Regions from separate parts of the Brevundimonas sp. FV1ps31S genome, predicted to be linked through region 1. Evidence: riboswitches for the same ligand, from Rfam matches in the RefSeq annotation. Region 1 holds a riboswitch; the other holds the start of a gene.
The links. A riboswitch is a leader RNA that binds a small molecule or an ion and turns the genes downstream of it on or off. The one in region 1 is predicted to bind glycine.

Region 1 (5,081 bases):
GAACAGTTCAGACAGGTTGGCCGAACGGATGTCGCGCGACTGGGTCACCCGGCCCCGGAAGCCCGGGAAGAACTCGTTCGTCGCACCGACCTTCCACGACCAGATCGAACCGGTGGTGTCGTAGTCGGAGATGCGCGCGGCGGCGTTGAACTGCAGATCTTTCAGAACCGGCAGATCGCGGACGATGGGAACCAGGATCTCGCCGAAAGCCTCCTTGACGCTGAACTCACCGGACATGGCCGAGAAGCTGAAGGTCTTGAAGGCCTTGGCCGCGTCCAGTTCGCCGACGCGCTGGTCGGTCTGCTCCTTGCGGGCCTCAAGACCGACGGCGATCGAGACGTCGCCCGCCGGCAGGCTGAAGGGCTCGCCGCGCAGGCTGATCCCGGCCACGTCCAGCTTGGTCGTTGTGCGCTGCTGCGGGGTGCCGGTCACATAGTCGATGGCCTCCTGCGACGGCGCCCCGAGGCCGAACAGGTTAATAGGCACGCAGCCGGAGTTGGCGTTGGTCAGGGTCACGCGGCAGACGGCCTGGCCGGTCGATGGATCGATGACGGAATCGACGGCGTTGGCGAACTCGGTCTTCAGCAGGAAGCCAGGCGTGTCGATATTGTTCTCGAATTCGCCGTGGCTGTAATAGGCGCCCCAACGCCAGTTCTCGCCGAACTCACCGTCCACGGCCAGGGTCGCCTGGGTCGTCACCCGCTCGAAGTCGATCGTCGAATACGACAGATCGGAGTTGAAACGACCGAAGGTGAAAGACGTCTGGCCGGCGGCCGCCATCTGCTGCTTGATCGTGGAAGACAGGAAGGCGTTGTCAATGCCTATGGTCAGGTCGCCGCGATCATGGTCGCCGAACCACACATAGTTGTTCCACATGCGCGAATGACGGACATCGGCCGTGACCCGCAGCCTGTCGTTGATCTCGTAGACCGCACTGGCCAGACCCGTGTAACGCCTCTGTGGCGTGACCAGGGGGCTCAGGTCGTCATTTGACGGACCTTCGCCGCCGATCGAATTCGTGCCGCTGACCGTGCCGTAGTCGAAGGCGCGCAGCGTGCCGTCCGAGTTGAACACCTTGCCGGCGTTTACGCCCGACAGGATCAGGCCGCCATAGGCCGCGTTTGCGAAGCCGACGTCCGGCTGCAGGGCGTAGTTGACCGTGGCCCACCGGCCGATGTTCGGGCGCGAGGTCTTCGGAATGACGCCTTCGTTGTCGAGATATTCGCCGCCGATAACGAAGTGACCGCGGCCGTCGGCGAAGTCCGTGCCCCAGGCGCCTTCAAACCGTTCCTGCTCGGCATCGTCATAGGACGAGATGCCGTATTCGGCGCCCAGCTTGCCGCCGGTGAAATAGCGGTCGATGCCGATGTTGACGACGCCGGCTACGGCGCCCGATCCCCAGGCGGCGGAGGCGCCGCCGGTGACCACGTCGACGCTCTTCACCAGCACCGACGGCACGGCGTTGAGGTCGTTCTCGCTCGACACCCGACGTCCGTCGATCAGGACCAGGGTTCGGTTGATGCCCAGGCCCCGAAGATCCACGGGCGCATTGCCGGCGCCGGTGTTGGTGCCGGTCGTCTGGGCCGAGGTGGTGGCGCGGAACTGCGGCATGTCGTTCAGCGCGGCCGCGATATTGGGGCGCGCGCCGACCGACAGGTCTTCGGCGGACAGATGGATGGTCGGGGTCGGCGCCTCGAAACCGGCGCGGTCGATCCGCGAGGCGGTGACGACGATTTCATCGACCGAAGAGGCGGCGTCGGCAGAGCCTTCAGCCTCTTGAGCGTGAACCGAAGTGGCGCAGGCCAAGAGCGCAATAGCGCTGCAATAATGGGTCAAGTGGCGGTTAAGACGAGACAAAGCAAGATTCCTCATGGCGACGACGCCCCTCCCCAGGGATGCCCAATGCGACTGACGCTCTTCGGCGTCCGTTCGCCCCCGCTGTCATTGGGCCTGAGAGTTTCGGGCCGTCGCCGACCCTTTCTCCTTCGGCGAGGCCGCATCCCCCGGATCCGGCCTTCTCTCCAGCGTTCCTTCAGCAAGACGGTCCGTTTGCCTGAGCGTTTCCGGGGCGGTTGCGCCTTCGGCGTCGGCTGGAGCCGATCTCTCCCGCCTTGCTGAAGCCGAGTAAGATCGACCCTCTCGCTCGTGTCAAATACGCCGATTTTGCAATTTTATTGCCCAAATAGGCGCAATATTCGCCTATCGTTGCTATGCGCGCGTAGATCCCATCGTCCAGATCCGCCGCCCGCTTCGCGGCGCCGGCCGCCATGACGGCGTCGTGACAGAAAGTCGGGATTCGGATCTTTTGGAGTTATCCACAGGAACGATCACGGCGCGGCCGGATCTGAAGGCGCCCTGACGCCGTCCCGCATCGCTTCGCCCCATCGGGTAAGCAAGGTCGCGCGGCGCGCTTGATCCAGATTGGCCAGCAGGGCCGGCCCCACCCGGACAGGTCGAACACCCGGCGCGGCGGGACGCATGGGCGCATCCACATCGTCGCGGACTGGTCGAACCCCCAGGGCGCCGATCACCCGCTGCCCTTCTCTGGACAGAAGGAAATCCAGAAACAGCCTCGCCGCATTCGGATGGGCGGCGTTGCGCGGGATGAAGGCCACGCGCGAAACCGACAGGTGATAATCGTCCGGCGTGATCAGTCCGATCTCTGGCGCGCGCCCCGCCCAGGACGCACCGTAGGACTGGTTCATATTATAGGCGAACGCCATCCGCCCATCGGCGATCTGGCCCATCATTCTCTGTCCCGAAGTGTCCAGCCGCGGACGTTGGGCGCCCAGCGCCTCCATCAACGGCCAGGCGTCAGGATAGATCTGCACGTCCGCCGACAACTGCATGAGAGCGACGCCGCTCCGTTCGGCGTCATAGAGGGTCACACGACCGTCAAACACCTCTGGCCGGCTTCTCAGCAGCCGGAGCAGATCCGCATGACTGCGGGGCGCCAGATCGGGCGCGAGCCGGTTTCGATTATAGGCGAACACGATCGGCTCCGCCGTCAATCCATAGCCTTGATCACGCCATACCGACCCGTCGGGCATGGCCGCGCGGTGCGGCGATCTATAGGCTTGGGCATAGCCGTCGTTGATCAGCTTGACCTGCACGTCCATCGCCGTGCTCCAGACCAGATCCGGGCCATCCAACCCGCTGTCCGCAAGCCGCCGCACCTCCTCGGCGATCCGAGTGGAGTTTATGTCCTCAAGACGCACCCGGATCTCGGGCCAGCGACGACGAAAGGCCTCCAACACAGGGCCCATCAAGCTTGTGTTGGTCAGGATGTGCAGCGCCTCTTCTCGCCGCGCCAGCCAGCGCACCCGCGGCGCCGTCCCCGCGCCTTCCGGTTCCGGCGAACAGGCGGCGGCGCTTAACCCGGCCAAGCCGAGAAGCAGATGTCGTCGATCCGTTTTCACCGCTCCGGCTTTCTGGTTATGTGTCACGCATGATCCGTCGCCCCCTCTCGTCGCCATGAGAATACTCGTCGTCGAAGATGACAAGGCGTTGCGGCATTCGCTCGAAGCCAGTCTTCACGATGCGGGTTTCGACGCAAGGTGCGTCGAAAGCGGCGAACAGGCCCTGCAGCTCGAGAGCGCTGAGGTTTTCGACGCCGCCATCCTGGACATCGGCCTTCCCGACATCGACGGCTTCGAAGTGTTGAGGACCCTGAGGCTTCGGGGATCGTCGACGCCGGTGCTGATGCTGACAGCGCGCGATGGCCTCGGCGACCGGGTTGCGGGCCTGGACCTTGGGGCCGACGACTATCTGGTCAAGCCGTTCGCCCCGTCGGAGTTGGTCGCCCGTCTGCGCGCCATCGTGCGTCGACGCCAGGGGCAGGCGGCCGGCGCCGTTGTGATCGGAACCCTTTTCTGCGACTGGCGCACCGGCCGCGCCCACGTCAACGATCGCGACCTCGCCCTGCGTCCCCGCGAATGGGCGGCGCTGCGTGTTCTGGCGTCCCGGCCAGGACAGGTGGTCGACCGCGACCTGCTGGCCGCCGAAGTCTTTCCGCAGGACGAGGCGCCCTCGCTGAATGCGCTGGAAATCCATGTCGGCCGGTTGCGGCGCAAGCTTCAGCCTGACGGCCCCGCCGTGACCAACATCCGTGGCCGCGGATATCGTCTCGACCCATGAGCCGCGCGCCGCCTGCTCGTTCCCACAGTCTGGTCATACGCCTGTTGATCGCACAGGTGGTTCCACTGGCGATCTTGGCCATTGTCGTCCTGGCGGTCGGCGCTTGGACGGCCCAGCGGGTGGTGGCGAACAATGCTGACCGCCTTCTGGCGGGCGCACTTCAGACCATCCGCGAGACGGTGTCGGTCGCCGACGGCCGTATCACCGTGGACGTCGCGCCCTGGGCCCTGGCCCTGCTGGACGGCCCCGAACGCGACGCCGTCTTCTACAGCGTCCGCGAAGGCGACCGGCTGGTCACCGGCTACGCCGAACTGCCAAACCTTCCTCAGGCCCAGGCGGACCAACCCGTTTTTTCAGATCTGTCCGTCAGAGGGGTTTCGGTGCGCATGGCGCAACAGACCCTCATCATCCCCGGTCGCGACGCCCCCGTGCGCGTCTCGGTCGCACAGAGTTTGGATTCTCGCCGGGCCAGTCTACGCGAGCTTTACCGCAGCATGCTGCTTCTGCCGGCCCTGCTGGTGGTGCTCGCCGCGCTTCTGGTCTGGCCTGCCCTTCAGTGGGGCTTGAACTCGCTCAAGCGTCTGATTGACGACCTCACGCGCCGCCCCGGCCCCTCGGCCGACTTTGCACCGGCCAATGTCGATCTGGCGCCCCGCGAGCTCTGGCCGGTTCTGACCGCCTTCAATCATCTTCTTGCGCGGCTGGAGACCTCGACCTCCGGCATTCAGCGGTTCGCCGCCGACGCCTCGCATCAACTGCGCACGCCACTTTCGATCGTGTCCGCCAATCTCGAACTTCTGGCAGGCTCGCCACGAGCCTGGACTCCTCAGGAGAAGCGGCTGATCGCCGACTCTCGCGACGCCGTCAGCGGCATGACGCGCCTCGTCGGACAACTGCTTTCCACGGCCCGCGCCGACGGCGCACGGATCTCGTCCTCCGCCGAC
Region 2 (5,081 bases), 1.9 Mb from region 1:
GCCGAAGACGTTCGGGGTTTGAACCACGACGCAGGCGGTGTCGGGACCGATCTGGTCGATCACGGCGGCTTCGGCGTCCACGGCGGCGGCCAGGACCTGGGTTTCGACGCCGACGGCGTGGACCACGGTCTCGGTCGCCTTGACGTAGTGGGGGTGAACCCCGCCCGAGATCACCGCCTTGTTGCGACGGGTCACGCGGGTCGCCATCAGCACGCCCTCGGCCATGGCGGTCGAGCCGTCATAGAGCGAGGCGTTGGCCACCGGCATGCCGGTCAGGTTGGCGACCTGGGTCTGGAACTCGTACAGGTACTGCAACGTGCCCTGGGCGATTTCCGGCTGATAGGGGGTGTAGCTGGTCAGGAACTCGGACCGCTGGATCACGTGATCGACGGTCGCCGGGACGTGGTGCTTGTAGGCCCCTGCGCCGCAGAAGAAGGGCACGGCGCCGGCCGTGGCGTTCTTGGCCGCCATGGCGGACAGGGCGCGTTCGACCTCCATCTCGCCGGCCACGCGCGGCAGGTCCACCGGCCCGTCCAGCCGCGCCGCCTCGGGCACGTCCACGAACAGGTCGTCGATCGATTTCGCGCCGATGGCGACGAGCATCGCCGTGCGGTCGTCGGGCGTCAGGGGGAGATAACGCATGGTCTTGTCCTGGGCCGTGAAAGGCCGAAGACCCGCTGACTCTTAATCAGCGGGTCCGATGGGGCTTAGAGGGTGGCGAGGAAGCCGTCGTAGGCGGTCTGGTCCATCAGGGCGTCCAGTTCGGCAGCGTCCGACACCTTGATCTTGGCGAACCAGCCGTCGCCTTGCGGGGCGGCATTAACGGTTTCCGGGGCGGTCGACAGCGCGTCATTGGCCTCGACCACCTCGCCCGAGACGGGGGCGTAGACGTCCGAGGCGGCCTTGACGCTCTCGACCACGGCGAAGCTGGCGCCCTTGGCGACGGTCTTGCCGACTTCCGGGACTTCAACGAACACGACGTCGCCTAGGGCGTCGGCGGCGTGCTTCGAGATGCCCACGGTGGCGATGTCGCCGTCCAGGCTGACCCACTCGTGATCCTTGGTGAACTTCATGATCTGATCCTCAGACGGTCTTCGGTTTGCGGTAATAGCGTTGCGCCACGAAGGGCATGGCGACGACTTCGGCGGCGGCGGATTTGCCGCGCACGACGACCTTCAACTCCGTACCCAGCGCGGCATACGCCGGCGGCACGAAGCCCATGGCGATGTTCTTGCCCAGCGTAGGGGAGGGGCCGCCCGAGGTGACCTTGCCGATGACGTTCCCGTCAGCGTCGGCGATCTCGGCGCCTTCACGGGCCGGGGCGCCTTCCTTGACGATCAGGCCCACGCGGACACGCGACGGCCCCTCAGCCAGTTCTTTCAGGATCCGGTCGGCGCCGGAGAAATCGGCCCGTTCCTTGCGTGACTTGGACAGGGCGAAGGTCAGGGCGCCTTCGACCGGGCTGGTGCTCGGGTCGATGTCATGGCCGTGCAGCGGCAGGCCGGCTTCCAGGCGCAGGCTGTCGCGGGCGCCCAGGCCTATCGGCTTGACGCGGGCGTCCTCCAGTATGGTGTTCCAGACGCGCTCGGCCTGATCCGCCGGCACCGAAATCTCATAGCCGTCCTCGCCGGTATAGCCCGAGCGCGAGACATAGCAGTCGACGCCGAACAGCATCAGCCGGGCGCATTCCATGAAGCCCATCTCGGCCAGGAGCGGCTCGTACGCCGACATGACTTCGGCGGCTTCCGGTCCCTGGATGGCGATCAGGGCGCGGTCCAGCACCGTCAGCTTGGCGTCGCCTTCAAGGTTCGCCTCCCAGAAGGCGAAGTCCTCGTCCTTGTTGCCGGCGTTGACGACGACGAACAGGCCGTCGTGGTCGGGACGGCCGGCCATCAGGTCGTCGATGATGCCGCCGTCCTTGTTCAGCAGCAGCGAATATTTCTGTTTGCCGGCCTTCAGGATTTCATAGTCGCCGGGCACGAAACGCTCAAACTGGGCGGTGGCGTCGGCGCCGGTGATCTTGCACTGGCCCATGTGCGACACGTCGAACAGGCCGGCGTGTTCGCGAGTCCAGCGGTGCTCGGCCAGGACGCCCTCATACTGGACCGGCATGTCATAGCCGCCGAAGCCCACCATCCGGGCCCCTAGCGCGCGGTGCGCGGCGTTCAGGGGCGTCGTTTTAAGAAGGGGGGTCTTCAGGGCTTGATCGGTCATGGTTCAGGCTTTCACGGTCGCGTTTGGTGGCGGAGCTCCGCCGTCTTCGCGCCCCCGCTGTCCTGAAGCCTGAGAGATTCCGGCGACCAAATCATGTCGCCTTGCTCCGTCGGCGCGCCCGTGAAGAGCGACTTTCCAGCGTCCGTATGCTGTCGCGGTCCGTTTGCCTGAGCGTTTCCGGGGCGGTTGCGCCTTCGGCGTCGGCCCGCCGAGGCGCACCGAACTCTCCCGCGAGAGCACCCGACCTAAGCCACCGACTCCGGGTCCAAGTCAAGCGTCGGCGGCTTTCGGAGGCCGTAAGGCGGCGTCATTGTCGCCGTTCGCATCGCCTGTTGTTGCGTCGCCCTTGCCCTCGCGCCGTCGGCCCGCCAAGAACGGGAACCGCCTCAGCCGCACCGGACCGACTGCATGACCGCCGACCGCACCCGCCTCGACGCCCATATCGCCGCCCTGGACGCGCCCGAGGGTCTGAAGACGGTCCTGACCGTCGTCGCCGCCACCTGCGCCGACATCAGCAAGGTCGTGGCCGGCGGCGCCCTAGCCGGCGCCCTGGGCGCCTCGGGCCAGATCAATGTTCAGGACGAGGAGCAGAAGAAGCTCGACGTCATGACCAACGACATGCTGACCGACGCTCTTCTGGCCAGCCCCGCCGTCGCCGGCGTCGCCTCCGAGGAAATGGACGAGGTCCAGCCCGCGCCTCATTCGACTGGTGAATACCTTGCCCTGTTCGACCCGCTGGACGGCTCGTCCAACATCGACATCAACGCCATGGTCGGCACCATCATCTCGGTGCTGAAGTCCGCCACGCCTTCGCCGACAGAGGCCGACTTCATGCAGCCGGGCCGCAATCAGGTCGCCGCCCTCTATGCCCTCTACGGTCCCCAGACCATGCTGGTTCTGACCACCGGCACGGGCGTGAAGGGCTTCACCCTGTCGAACGACGGCGACTGGATCCTGACCCACGACGACATCGCCATCTCGCCGGACACCAAGGAGTTCGCCATCAACATGTCGAACCTGCGCCACTGGTCCCAGCCGGTGCAGACCTACATCGGCGACCTGCTGAAGGGCGACGAAGGCCCGCGCGGCAAGAATTTCAACATGCGCTGGGTCGCGGCCATGGTCGCCGACGTCCACCGCATCCTGATGCGCGGCGGCGTCTTCCTGTACCCGTGGGACAGCCGCGAGCCGACCAAGCCTGGCAAGCTGCGCCTGATGTACGAGGGCAATCCGATGGCCTTCCTGGTCGAACAGGCCGGGGGCAAGGCGACGACGGACGGGGTGCAGCCCATCCTGGACATCCAACCCGAGCATCTGCACCAGCGCATCCCGGTGGCCCTGGGCTCGGCCAACGAGATCGACGCCTACGCGGGCGTGTGATGCTTATCCGCCCTACCGACGCCCTCCTGGTCATCGACCCGCAGAACGACTTCTGCGAGGGCGGCCGTCTGGCGGTCGCAGGCGGGGCGGGGATCATGCCGCTGATCAACCGGCTGGCCGAGCGGTTCGCCCGGGTGGTCGTGACCCAGGACTGGCACACGCCGGACCAGATTTCGTTCGCCTCCAACCACCGCGGCGCGACCCCCTTCACCGAGATCGAGGTCGCCTACGGCCGCCAGATGCTGTGGCCGGACCACTGTATCCAGGGTTCGCCCGGCGCCGACTTCCATCCCGACGTCGCGCCCACGGTGAAAAAGGCCCTGGCCGTAATCCGCAAGGGCTACAATCCGGCGGTGGATTCCTATTCCGGCTTCTTCGAGAACGACCATCGCACCCCGACGGGCTTGGCCGGCCTGTTGCGCGACCTGGGCGTGACCCGCGTCTTCCTCGCGGGCCTGGCCTTCGACTACTGCGTCCGCTTCACCGCCGAGGACGCGGTGCGGCAAGGCTTCGAGGCCCTGGTCATCTCCGACGCCAGCCGCGCCATCGCGCCGCAGACCGAGGCGGCGGCGCGGGACAGTTTCCGGGCGCTGGGGGTCGCGGAGATCGGGGCGGCGAGCGTCCTTGTCTAAACCCCTCTTCGTCATCCTCCGGCGAGCGCAGCGAGACCGGGGGACCCAGCGGCGCGCGTGAGCGCGAACCTGTGGCGGACGAGGTGTTCAAACATCGAGCGGCGGAAGCATCGCCTTCGGCGCCGCTGGGTCGCCCGGTCTGCTCCGCGAAGACGCGGCTTGCCGGAGGATGACGAAAGAAGAGGCGTCAGCCCCGCTTCGCGTAGGCCTCCACCTCCGCCACGAACGCCGCCTTCTCCGCCTCGCCCAGGAACGACCCCTCGAAACTGTTCCGCGCCAGCAGCGTCACCTGCTCCTTCGTCAGCCCGACCGCCGCCGCCAACCGGATGTAGTTGTCGTTCATGTATCCGCCGAAATAGGACGGGTCGTCCGAGTTCAGGGTGACGTGCAGGCCCCGGCGCAGCATCTCGGGCACGGGGTGGTCCTTCAGGTCATCGACGACGCACAGTTTCAGGTTCGACAGCGGGCAGACGGTCAGGGTCATCTGCTCGCGCGCCAGCCGCTCGACCAGGACCTCGTCCTCCATCGAGCGATTGCCGTGGTCCATCCGGTCGATGTGCAGCAGATCGAGCGCCTCGTGGACATAGGCCGGCGGGCCTTCCTCGCCGGCGTGGGCGCACAGTTTCAGGCCCAGGTCGCGCGCGGCGGCGAAGACGCGCTGGAACTTGGACGGCGGATGGCCGACCTCCGACGAATCCAGCCCCACCCCGATGAAATGATGCAGATAGGGTTTGGCCGCCTCCAGGGTCGCGAACGCCTCTTCCTCGGTCAGGTGACGCAGGAAGCTGAGGATCAGGCCCGAACTGACGCCCAGTTCCGCCTTGGCCCGGTCCATCCCCGCGATCAGCCCCTCGA

Region 2: another riboswitch for glycine. It lies ahead of gcvT (glycine cleavage system aminomethyltransferase GcvT); the one in region 1 lies ahead of ACVPT3_RS02025 (TonB-dependent receptor domain-containing protein).

Annotation. Positions count from the first base shown of each region.
Region 1 covers NZ_CM178735.1:424,533-429,613, forward strand. Annotated here, with positions in the region: gene ACVPT3_RS02025 (TonB-dependent receptor domain-containing protein) at 1-1,806, opposite strand, end outside; glycine riboswitch at 2,032-2,119, opposite strand; gene ACVPT3_RS02030 (ABC transporter substrate-binding protein) at 2,328-3,419, opposite strand; gene ACVPT3_RS02035 (response regulator transcription factor) at 3,475-4,137, shown strand; gene ACVPT3_RS02040 (sensor histidine kinase) at 4,134-5,081, shown strand, end outside.
Region 2 covers NZ_CM178735.1:2,343,206-2,348,286, reverse strand. Annotated here, with positions in the region: gene gcvPA (aminomethyl-transferring glycine dehydrogenase subunit GcvPA) at 1-642, opposite strand, end outside; gene gcvH (glycine cleavage system protein GcvH) at 708-1,073, opposite strand; gene gcvT (glycine cleavage system aminomethyltransferase GcvT) at 1,084-2,214, opposite strand; glycine riboswitch at 2,270-2,355, opposite strand; glycine riboswitch at 2,360-2,455, opposite strand; gene ACVPT3_RS11110 (class 1 fructose-bisphosphatase) at 2,623-3,594, shown strand; gene pncA (bifunctional nicotinamidase/pyrazinamidase) at 3,594-4,226, shown strand; gene ACVPT3_RS11100 (adenosine deaminase) at 4,414-5,081, opposite strand, start outside.